3 regions of the Phenylobacterium zucineum HLK1 genome follow, and region 1 is predicted to be linked to each of the others. Evidence: predicted binding sites of a transcription regulator. Region 1 holds the regulator's gene; each other region holds the start of a gene.

Evidence for each region. The regulator LexA, encoded in region 1, represses DNA repair genes until DNA is damaged. The targets are predictions, from matches to a motif close to ATGTTCNCNANNTGTTCT.
Region 2: the regulator LexA is predicted to act here: its motif matches at 2,195-2,212, upstream of uvrA (excinuclease ABC subunit UvrA).
Region 3: the regulator LexA is predicted to act here: its motif matches at 1,939-1,956, upstream of PHZ_RS12740 (ATP-dependent helicase).

What each region holds. Positions count from the first base shown of each region.
Region 1 covers NC_011144.1:1,969,227-1,972,529, reverse strand. The annotation lists gene PHZ_RS09710 (ComEC/Rec2 family competence protein) at 1-820, shown strand, start outside; gene lexA (transcriptional repressor LexA) at 824-1,513, opposite strand; gene trpC (indole-3-glycerol phosphate synthase TrpC) at 1,648-2,421, opposite strand; gene trpD (anthranilate phosphoribosyltransferase) at 2,418-3,303, opposite strand, start outside.
Region 2 covers NC_011144.1:2,178,050-2,181,352, reverse strand. The annotation lists gene uvrA (excinuclease ABC subunit UvrA) at 1-2,096, opposite strand, end outside; gene PHZ_RS10700 (hypothetical protein) at 2,378-2,647, shown strand; gene PHZ_RS10695 (L,D-transpeptidase scaffold domain-containing protein) at 2,685-3,303, shown strand, end outside.
Region 3 covers NC_011144.1:2,606,367-2,609,669, reverse strand. The annotation lists gene PHZ_RS12740 (ATP-dependent helicase) at 1-1,896, opposite strand, end outside; gene PHZ_RS12735 (class I SAM-dependent methyltransferase) at 2,034-2,948, shown strand; gene PHZ_RS12730 (pseudouridine synthase) at 2,945-3,303, shown strand, end outside.

The DNA.
Region 1 (3,303 bases):
GCACTTCAACCGCGTCTCCACCTGGGGCCTGCTGGCGAACCTGGCCGTGGCGCCGATCTCCACCTTCCTTCTGATGCCGGCCTTGGCCCTCGGCGCGGCGCTGGCCCCCTTCGGCCTCGGGCGCATTCCGCTGGAGGCGGCGGGGCTTGCGATCGAGCTGATGAACCGCATCGCCGCAGCGGCGGCCTCGGCCCCCATGGCCCAGACGCTGGTTCCCAGCGCGCCGGCCTGGACGCTGGCGGCTTCGTTCGTGGGCCTGCTCTTCGTCTGCCTGTGGCGAGGACGGCTGCGCTGGGCGGGCCTGCCGCTGGCCCTGTCGGTGCTCTGGGCGCCGCGACCGGCGACGCCGGACCTGTGGATCAGCGCCGACGGCGCCGCCGTGGCGGTCCGCGAGGGGCGCGAGGCGGTGCTGCTGCGTCCGGACGTGAAGCTGTTCGGGGCCGAGCTGTGGGCCCGCCGCCGGGGCCTGACGCCGCTGACCTCGGAGGCCGAGCGGGACGAACGATTCGACTGCGACCGCTGGAGCTGTGCGCCGGGGGCGGGGGCGCCGATGCGGGTCTCCGCCGCCTGGAACCTGCGCCGGCCGCTGAAGCCGGGCCGCCTTGACGCCCTCTGCGGCTCGGCAGAGGTGGTGATCCTGAGGAACGACTTCCGCCCGGAGAGCTGCGGGGCGCCGCTGGTGCTGACCGGCGCCGACTTCCGCGCCGGCGGCTCGGCCGAACTCTGGCGGCGGAGCGACGGAAGCTGGCGCATCGCCTGGAGCCAGGACCTGCGCGGACGCAGGCCCTGGACCTGGGGCTTCGACCCCAGGGGGCGCTAGGGCCTAGTGGTAACGGCGGATGAGGCCGACGAGGCGGCCCTGCACCGCCACGCGGTCGGGGCCGAAGATGCGGGTCTCGTAGGCGGGGTTGGCCGCCTCGAGCGCGATCGAGGCGCCCTTCTTGCGCAGGCGCTTCAAGGTCGCTTCCTCGCCGTCCACCAGGGCCACGACGATGTCGCCGGAGTTGGCGCTGTCGGTCCGGCGGATCACCACGAAGTCGCCGTCGAGGATGCCGGCGTTGATCATCGAGTCGCCCTGGATCTCGAGGACGAAGTGCTCGCCCGCGCCAAGCATCGCCTCGGGGACCGGCAGCCGGTCGCGCTCCTGCTGGATGGCCTCGATGGGGGTCCCGGCGGCGATCTTGCCGAGGATCGGCAGTTCGCGAGTGTCGTTGGCCGCGACCGGCATGGCCTGGCCGGCCTCGACCAGCTGCGGCTTGAAGGGGGCGCGACCCTTGGGCGGAGCGGCGGCCGTGGCCTGCTGCGGCAGGCGGACCACCTCCAGCGCGCGGGCCCGGTGGGGCAGGCGGCGCAGGAAGCCGCGTTCCTCCAGGGCGGTGATCAGCCGGTGAATCCCGGACTTGGACGCCAGGTCCAGCGCTTCCTTCATCTCGTCGAAGGACGGCGAGACGCCGGTTTCCTTGATCCGCTCATGGATGAACATGAGCAGTTCATGCTGCTTGCGGGTGAGCATCTGCAGGCGACCTCTGGAACAAAGCGCAAACGTTATCGATATTCTCTAGGTGTTCCTAGTTAATGTCAAGTTACCACCGTTCTCCCTGAAAAATCAGGAGAACTGGCCCGGCGCCGGACGGCGGAACGGGCGACTCAGCCGAGGAGGGCGCGGGTTGCGGCGGTCACGTCGGCCTGCCGCATCAGGCTCTCGCCCACCAGCATGGCCTGTGCCCCGCAGCGTTCCAGGCGAGCGACGTCGGCGGGGGTGAAGATGCCGCTCTCGGTGACCAGCAGGGCGCCGGCCGGGGCCATCGTGGCCAGCCGCTCGGTCGTGGACAGGTCGACCTCGAAGGTCCGCAGGTTGCGGTTGTTCACGCCTATCAGGTCGGCGCCGAGCGCGCCGGCGCGCGCCATCTCGGCCTCGTCGTGCACCTCGACCAGGGCATCCATGCCCAGCCGCTGGGCCTCGGCCATCAGCTCGGCGGCGAGGACGTCGTCGACCATGGCGAGGATCACCAGGATGGCGTCGGCCCCGAGCGACCGGCTCTCGGCCACCTGCCAGGGATCGACCAGGAACTCCTTGCGCAGGCACGGCAGGCGCACCGCGCTCCGGGCCGCGGCGAGGTAGCTGTCGTCGCCCTGGAAGCTGGGCCCGTCCGTCAGTACCGACAGGCAGGCCGCGCCGCCGGCCTCGTAGGCGCGGGCGAGGGCGGGCGGATCGAAGTCCTCCCGGATCAGCCCCTTGGAGGGGGAGGCCTTCTTGATCTCGGCGATCAGGGCCAGGCGGCCGGGGGCGTGCGCCCGCGTCAGCGCGGCGCGGAAGCCGCGCGGGGCCTCGGCCGGCGGCGCGATCGTCGGCTGCGCGGCCTTGCGGACGGCGACCTCGTCGCGCTTGTAGGCGGCGATCTTCTCGAGGATGTCGCTCATGGGGCGGTGATCTCCACGAGTCGCTCCAGGGCGGCCTGGGCGCGCCCTTCGTCCAGGACACGGCCGGCCAGCTCGACCCCCTCGCGCAGCGTCTCGACCTTGTCGGCGACCAGGAAGGCCGCGGCGGCGTTCAGGGCGACGATGTCGCGGTAGGCGCCGGTCTCCCCGGCGAGCAGGCGGCGCAGCGCCTGCGCGTTCTCGGCCGGGCTGCCGCCGGTGATGTCGGCCAGGGCCGCGCGGCGTAGGCCCACCGCCTCCGGGGTGATCGTGAACAGCCGGACCTTGCCGTCCGAGAACTCGGCGACCGAGGTCTCGCCCGTGGTGGTCAGCTCGTCGAGCCCGGCCCCGTGGACGACCCAGGCCTTCTCGGACCCCAGCATGCCGAGCGCCTGCGCCAGCGGCTTGACCCAGCGCTCGGCGAAGACGCCCACCACCTGCCGCTGCGCGCCGGCCGGATTGGTCAGCGGCCCCAGCAGGTTGAAGATCGTCCGGAAGCCCAGCTCGGCCCGGATCGGCGAGACGTGACGCATGGCGCTGTGGTGCGCCGGCGCAAACAGGAAGCAGATGCCGGCCTCGTCCAGCGCCTGGAGCTGCTTCTCGGGCGGGGCGGCGATGTTGACGCCCAGTTCGCCGAGGACGTCGGCCGTGCCCGACTTGGACGACATCGCCCGGTTGCCGTGCTTGGCCACCTTCAGCCCGCCGCCTGCGGCGACGAAGCCCACGGCGGTGGAGATGTTCAGCGTGTGCAGCCCGTCGCCGCCGGTGCCGCAGACGTCGATGGTGGGGAACGGCGGCTCGAGGTGGATCGCCGCTCGCCGCATGGCGCGGGCGCAGGCGGCGATCTCGCCGAGCGTCTCCCCGCGCATCCGCATGGCCGTCAGG
Region 2 (3,303 bases), 210 kb from region 1:
TGGTCGATGTCGATGACCTTGTCGAAGTGCTCCAGGCCCTCGATCCGCTCGTGGGGCGCGGGGGCGTCCGAGGCGTTGTGCAGCCGGCGGGCGGCGGCCTTGTAGAGCGTCTCGATGGTGAAGGTGGACTTGCCGCCGCCCGAGACCCCGGTGATGCAGGTGAAGGTCCCGATCGGGATCTCGCCGGTGATGGCCTTTAGGTTGTTGCCGCTGGCGCCGATCACCCGAAGCATCTTCTTCTTTGAGAACGGCCGCCGCTGGTCCGGCACCGAGATCTCGCGCGCGCCCGACAGGTACTGGCCGGTGACGCTCCTGGGGTTGGCCATGATGTCGTCGGGCTTGCCCTGGGCGATGATCTCGCCGCCGTGGACGCCCGCGGCCGGCCCCATGTCGATGACGTGGTCGGCGGTCAGGATCGCCTCCTCGTCGTGCTCGACCACCAGCACCGAATTGCCGAGGTCGCGCAGGCCTTTCAGCGAGGTGAGCAGGCGGGTGTTGTCGCGCTGGTGCAGGCCGATGGACGGCTCGTCCAGCACGTAGAGCACGCCGGTCAGGCCCGAGCCGATCTGGCTGGCCAGGCGGATGCGCTGGCTCTCGCCGCCCGACAGGGTGCCCGAGCCGCGCGACAGGTTCAGGTAGTCGAGGCCGACGTTCACCAGGAACCGCAAGCGGTCGTTGATCTCCTTCAGGATCCGCCGGGCGATCTCCATCTGCTTTTCGGTGAGCTGGCCGTCCAGCGCCTGGAACCACTCGCCGGCGTGGCGGATCGAGAGCGTCGAGACCTCGCCGATGTGCTTGCCGGCGATCTTCACCGCCAGCGCCTCGGGCTTCAGGCGGTAGCCGGTGCAGGCCTCGCACGGCGTCTCGGACTGGTAGCGGCCCAGTTCCTCGCGCACCCAGGAGGAATCCGTCTCGCGCCAGCGGCGCTCGAGGTTCGGCAGCACGCCCTCGAAGGTCTTGTTGACCTCGTACTTGCGGGCGTTGTCGTCGTAGATGAAGCGGATCTTCTCGTCGCCCGAGCCGAACAGGATCACCTTGCGGGCGGCCTCGGGCAGCTTCCAGAACGGCTCGTCCATCGAGAAGCCGTAGTGGCGCGAGAGCGCCTGCAGGGTCTGGGTGTAGAGCGGCGAGGGGCCCTTGGCCCAGGGGGCGATGGCGCCCTTGTGGAGGCTCTTGTCCTTGTCCGGCACCACCATGTCGGCGTCGAAGGCGAGCTTCGCGCCCAGGCCGTCGCACACCGGGCAGGCGCCGTAGGGGTTGTTGAACGAGAACAGCCGCGGCTCGATCTCGCTGATGGTGAAGCCCGAGACGGGGCAGGCGAACTTCTCCGAGAAGATCAGCCGGCGGGGCTCGGTCTCGCCGGGCGCCACGTCGGCCCATTCGGCGACCGCGATCCCGTCGGCCAGGCGCAGCGCCGTCTCCAGGCTGTCGGCGTAGCGGCTCTCCAGGCCGGGCTTGGCGACGAGCCGGTCCACGACGACGTCGATGTCGTGCTTGAACTTCTTGTCGAGCGCCGGGGCGTCCTCGATCGGGTAGAACTCGCCGTCGATCTTCAGGCGCTGGAAGCCCGCCTTCTGCCACTCGGCGATCTCCTTGCGGTACTCGCCCTTGCGGCCGCGCACCACGGGCGCCAGCAGGTAGAGCCGCGCGCCCTCCTCGATGGCGGCGAGCTTGTCGACCATCTGGCTGACGGTCTGGCTCTCGATCGGCAGGCCGGTGGCCGGCGAGTAGGGAACCCCGACCCGCGCCCACAGCAGGCGCATGTAGTCGTGGATCTCGGTCACCGTGCCGACGGTGGAGCGCGGATTGCGGCTGGTGGTCTTCTGCTCGATGGAGATGGCCGGCGAGAGGCCCTCGATGAGGTCCACGTCCGGCTTGCTCATCAGCTCCAGGAACTGGCGCGCATAGGCCGACAGGCTTTCGACATAGCGGCGCTGGCCCTCGGCGTAGATGGTGTCGAAGGCGAGCGAGCTCTTGCCCGAGCCCGACAGGCCGGTCAGGACGACCAGCTCGCCGCGCGGGATGTCGACGCTGACGTCCTTGAGGTTGTGCTCGCGCGCGCCCCGCACGCGGATGAAGTTCTGATGGTCGGCCATCTTGTCCCGGAAACACGCATTGCGCCGTGGAGGTCCTGGTTCAGAGGCCCTGTCGGCGAGACCGCTGAATGTAGGAAACGCGAGTCAGCGATAACACGGGAACGCAAGGCGAACAAAGGGGTCCCGCGTCGGACCGCCGCAGCTCTGCTGACACAACGCTGGCAGCAGAGTCGTACGTCGGGCGGCGCGGCCCGCCGTTCTTTTCGCACGCTGCGGGAACAGCCGTCATTCCCCGCCGGTTCGTTGGGGGTCCCAGCTCAGGGACTGAGGGAGTTCGATCCATGAACAAGACCATCCTTGTGGCGGGCGCGGCCAGCGCGCTCATGTTCGGCGCGGTGGCCATCGCTCAGACGACCAGCAGCGGGGCCGCCGACCCCAGCATGCAGGGCCAGACCGGATCCGCCGCGACCGGCGCCATGTCCACCGATCGGGCCGCCGGGGCCGACGCCTACGGCGCCGACACCGCGGCGCAGAGCGGCGCGACCAACGCCGGCGAGTTCGGCGACGACGCGGCCGGCACGGCGATGGACCGTGCGGGCGAGCGCGGCTGATCCTGCGAGCAAGGCGCCGCCGGGGCTGATCCGCCGGTTGCGGCTCGGCGAAGCCGCCAAGGGCCTGGTCCTGGCGGCGGTCGTCGCCGCGCCCTGGATTCCCAGCGGCGCCTTCCACGGCACCCAGGCGGCGACGCGGCCGGGCGAGGCCCGGTCGCTGGGCGCGCTTCAGAACCTCCTGGAGCGGCGGCCGGCGGATGACCCTCTGCGCGCCTTCTACGCGGCGCGGGACCATCGGCCGCTCTGGGTGACCGGCGGGGCGGAGGGCGGCCCCAGGCCGGAAGCCTACGAGGTGCTGGCCCTGGTGCGCGCGGCCGCCCGAGACGGCCTCGACCCGGGCCGCTACCGGCCCGAGGCCCTGACTGTGCGGCTGCAGGCGGCGCGCGGCGGCGCGCCGGCCGAGCTGGCGCGGGCCGAGGTGGCGGTGTCCGAAGCCTTCGCCGCCTATGTCGTCGACCTGCGCACCCCGCCCGAGCCGGCGCGCCTGGCGTTCATGGACTCGGAGCTGACGCCGCCGGCGGTCGGGGCGCTGGCGGTTCTCGACGCGGCCGCCCGCGCCCCGTCGCTGGCGGCCCACGTCCGCGCCGCCGCGCGCATGAATCCAGTGTACGAGGAGCTCCGGGCCGCCCTGGCCGAGCACCGGGCCCGCTCAGGCG
Region 3 (3,303 bases), 640 kb from region 1:
GTTGGCGGCGAAGCTGATCCGCGCCTCCTCCCGCGCCCGGGTGATGCCGACGTAGGCCAGGCGCCGCTCCTCCTCGAGGCCCTTCTCGCCCTTCTCGTCCATCGAGCGCTGCGAGGGAAAGACGCCTTCCTCCCAGCCGGGCAGGAAGACCAGCGGGAACTCCAGGCCCTTGGCCGAGTGCAGGGTCATGATCTGCACCGCGTCGGCGGCGGGGCCGCGGTCGAGGTCCATGACCAGGGAGACGTGCTCCAGGTAGGCTTGGAGCGTGTCGAAGTTCCCCATCGACTGGACCAGCTCCTTGAGGTTCTCGAGCCGGGTCTGGGCGGTCGGGCTCTTATCGAGGCGAAGGGCGTCCGTGTAGCCGCTCTCCTCAAGCACCGCCTCCATCAGGCGGGGATGGGCGACGTGCTGGGCCTCGGCGCGCCAGCGGTCGAGGTCCCGCAGGAAATTGGCGAGCGACGTCCGCGTCCGGGCCGCGAGCTCGTCGGTCAGCACGATCTGCCGCGCCGCGCGGGTGGCGGAGACGCCGTTGAGGCGCGCGACCTGCAGCAGCTTCTGGACGGTGGTGTCGCCGATGCCCCGCTTGGGCGTGTTGACGATCCGCTCGAAGGCCAGGTCGTCATCCTCGGACTGGATCAGCCGCAGGTAGGCGTGGGCGTCGCGGATCTCGGCCCGCTCGAAGAACCGGGGGCCGCCGACCACCGTGTAGGGGATCTGCAGCAGGACGAAGCGCTCTTCGAAGGCGCGCATCTGGAACGAGGCGCGCACCAGGATGGCGATGTCGCGGTAGCGGCGGCCGGCGCGCTTGGCCCGCTCGATCTCGTCGGCGATCAGCCGGCTCTCGGCCTCGCCGTCCCAGACGCCGCGCACGATGACCTTCTCGCCGCCCTCGGCCTCGGTCCACAGCGTCTTGCCCAGGCGGGACTTGTTGGCGGCGATCAGGCCCGAGGCGGCGGCCAGGATGTGGCTGGTGGAGCGGTAGTTGCGCTCGAGCCGCACGACCTTGGCGCCCGGGAAGTCCCGCTCGAAGCGCAGGATGTTGTCCACCTCGGCCCCGCGCCAGCCGTAGATCGACTGGTCGTCGTCGCCCACGCAGCAGAGGTTCTGGCTCTTCTGGGCCAGCAGCCGCAGCCACAGGTACTGGGCGACGTTGGTGTCCTGGTACTCGTCCACCAGCAGGTAGCGGAAGCGGGCGTGGTAGTCGGCCAGCACGTCGGGCTGGCTGGTGAAGATGGTGATGTTGTGCAGCAGCAGGTCGCCGAAGTCGCAGGCGTTCAGCACCCGCAGCCGCTCCTGGTAGAGCCGGTACAGCGCCTGGCCGCGGCCGTTGGCGAAGGCCTGCGCCTCGGCCGGCGGAAGCTGGTCGGGCCGCCAGCCGCGGTTCTTCCAGTGGTCGATCAGGCCGGCCAGCGCCTTGGGGGTCCAGCGCTTGGCGTCGATGTTCTCGGCCTCGAGGATCTGCTTGATCAGGCGCTCCTGATCGTCGTCGTCGAGGATGGTGTAGTTCGACTTCAGCCCCACCAGCTCGGCGTGGCGGCGCAGGATCTGGGCGGCCACCGAGTGGAAGGTCCCCAGCCAGCGCAGGCCCTCGGCCGCCGGGCCGATCATGTGCGAGATCCGCTCGCGCATCTCGCGGGCGGCCTTGTTGGTGAAGGTGACCGCCAGCAGCTCCCATGGCCGGGCCTTGCCGGTGGCCAGGATGTGGGCGAGACGGGTGGTCAGCACCCGCGTCTTGCCCGTGCCCGCGCCCGCCAGCACCAGCACCGGCCCCTCGGTGGCGAGCACGGCCTCGCGCTGCTCGGGATTGAGGCCTTGCAGGTAGTCGGCGGCAGGCGGATCGACGCGGGCGAGGTCGCTCACGCGGGGGGCAGGGGGCTCGTAGGACTCAGAAGACATTTCCGGGAGCCCTTAGCACGCCGGGCGCGCCAGGGCACCCCGGTGTTCGCGCTGCGTTCCCGCCGCTGGACGTGCGCCGCCCCGCCCGGTATCGCCCTCCGGCCGCCAGCGTCGCGCGGTCAGGGAGTTGCCGCCGCTTGAGCCCGTCTCCGGTCTCCGCCGTCTATGGCCTGCCGCCGCCGGAGCTCGCGCCTGCGCCGGCCGGCGCGGTGCAGGTCTCCCCGCTGATCCCCGGCTCGGCGGCCCTGGAGGACATCGCGCCGGCCAGCCTGGAGAGCGTGACGGTCGCCGCCCCGCCCGGGACGATCGAGCGTCGCTACGTCCTGGCCCTGGCCCTGCGGGCGCTGGCGCCGGGCGGGCGGCTCACCGCTCTCGCGCCCAAGGAGAAGGGCGGCTCGCGCCTCGGCAAGGAGCTGAAGGCGTTCGGCTGCGAGGTCCACGAGACAGGCCAGCGCCACCAGCGCATCTGCCAGACCCGCCGGCCGGACGCGCCCGCCGGCCTGGAGGCGGCGATCGAGGCGGGACGGCCGCGGTTCTCGGAGAGCCTCGGCCTGTGGACGCAGCCCGGGGTGTTCAGCTGGGATCGCCCCGACCCCGGCAGCGTCCTGCTCATCCAGGCGCTCCCGCCGCTGGCGGGACGCGGCGCCGACCTGGGCTGCGGGCTCGGCATCCTGTCCCACGCCGTCCTGGCCAGTCCGCAGGTGACCGAGCTTGCGCTGGTGGACCTCGACCGTCGGGCGGTGGACTGCGCCCGGCGCAACGTCCAGGATTCGCGCGCCGGCTTCCACTGGCGGGACGCCCGCACCGGCCCGGAGCTCGCCGGGCTCGATTTCGTGGTGATGAACCCGCCGTTCCATGACGCAGGCGCTGAGGACAAGGCGCTGGGCCAGGCGTTCATCCGCCGCGCCCACGCCGTGCTCCGCAAGGGCGGCGTCCTGTGGCTGGTGGCCAACCGGCACCTGCCGTACGAGGGCGTCCTGGGCGACCTGTTCGGCAAGGCCGCGCTGAAGGCCGAAGGTGGAGGCTTCAAGGTGTACGAGGCGCGGAAATGAGCGGCTCGGTCCGCCTCGACAAGCTGCTGGCCAACATGGGCTATGGCTCGCGCCGGGAGGTGCAGGCGCTGGCCCGCGCCGGGGCCATCACCCTGGACGGCGCGCCCGTGCCCAAGGCCGACACGCGGATCGCGCTGACCCCGGATCTGCCGGCGCGGATGCAAGTGGACGGACGGCCGCTGGATCCGCTGCCCGGCATGGCGCTGATGCTGCACAAGCCCACGGGCGTGACGTGCTCGCACAAGGAGACGGGCGAGCTGGTCTATAGCCTCCTGCCGTCGCGCTGGCGGATGCGCGAGCCGCCGCTCTCCACGGTGGGCCGGCTGGACAAGGAGACGTCCGGCCTGCTGCTGCT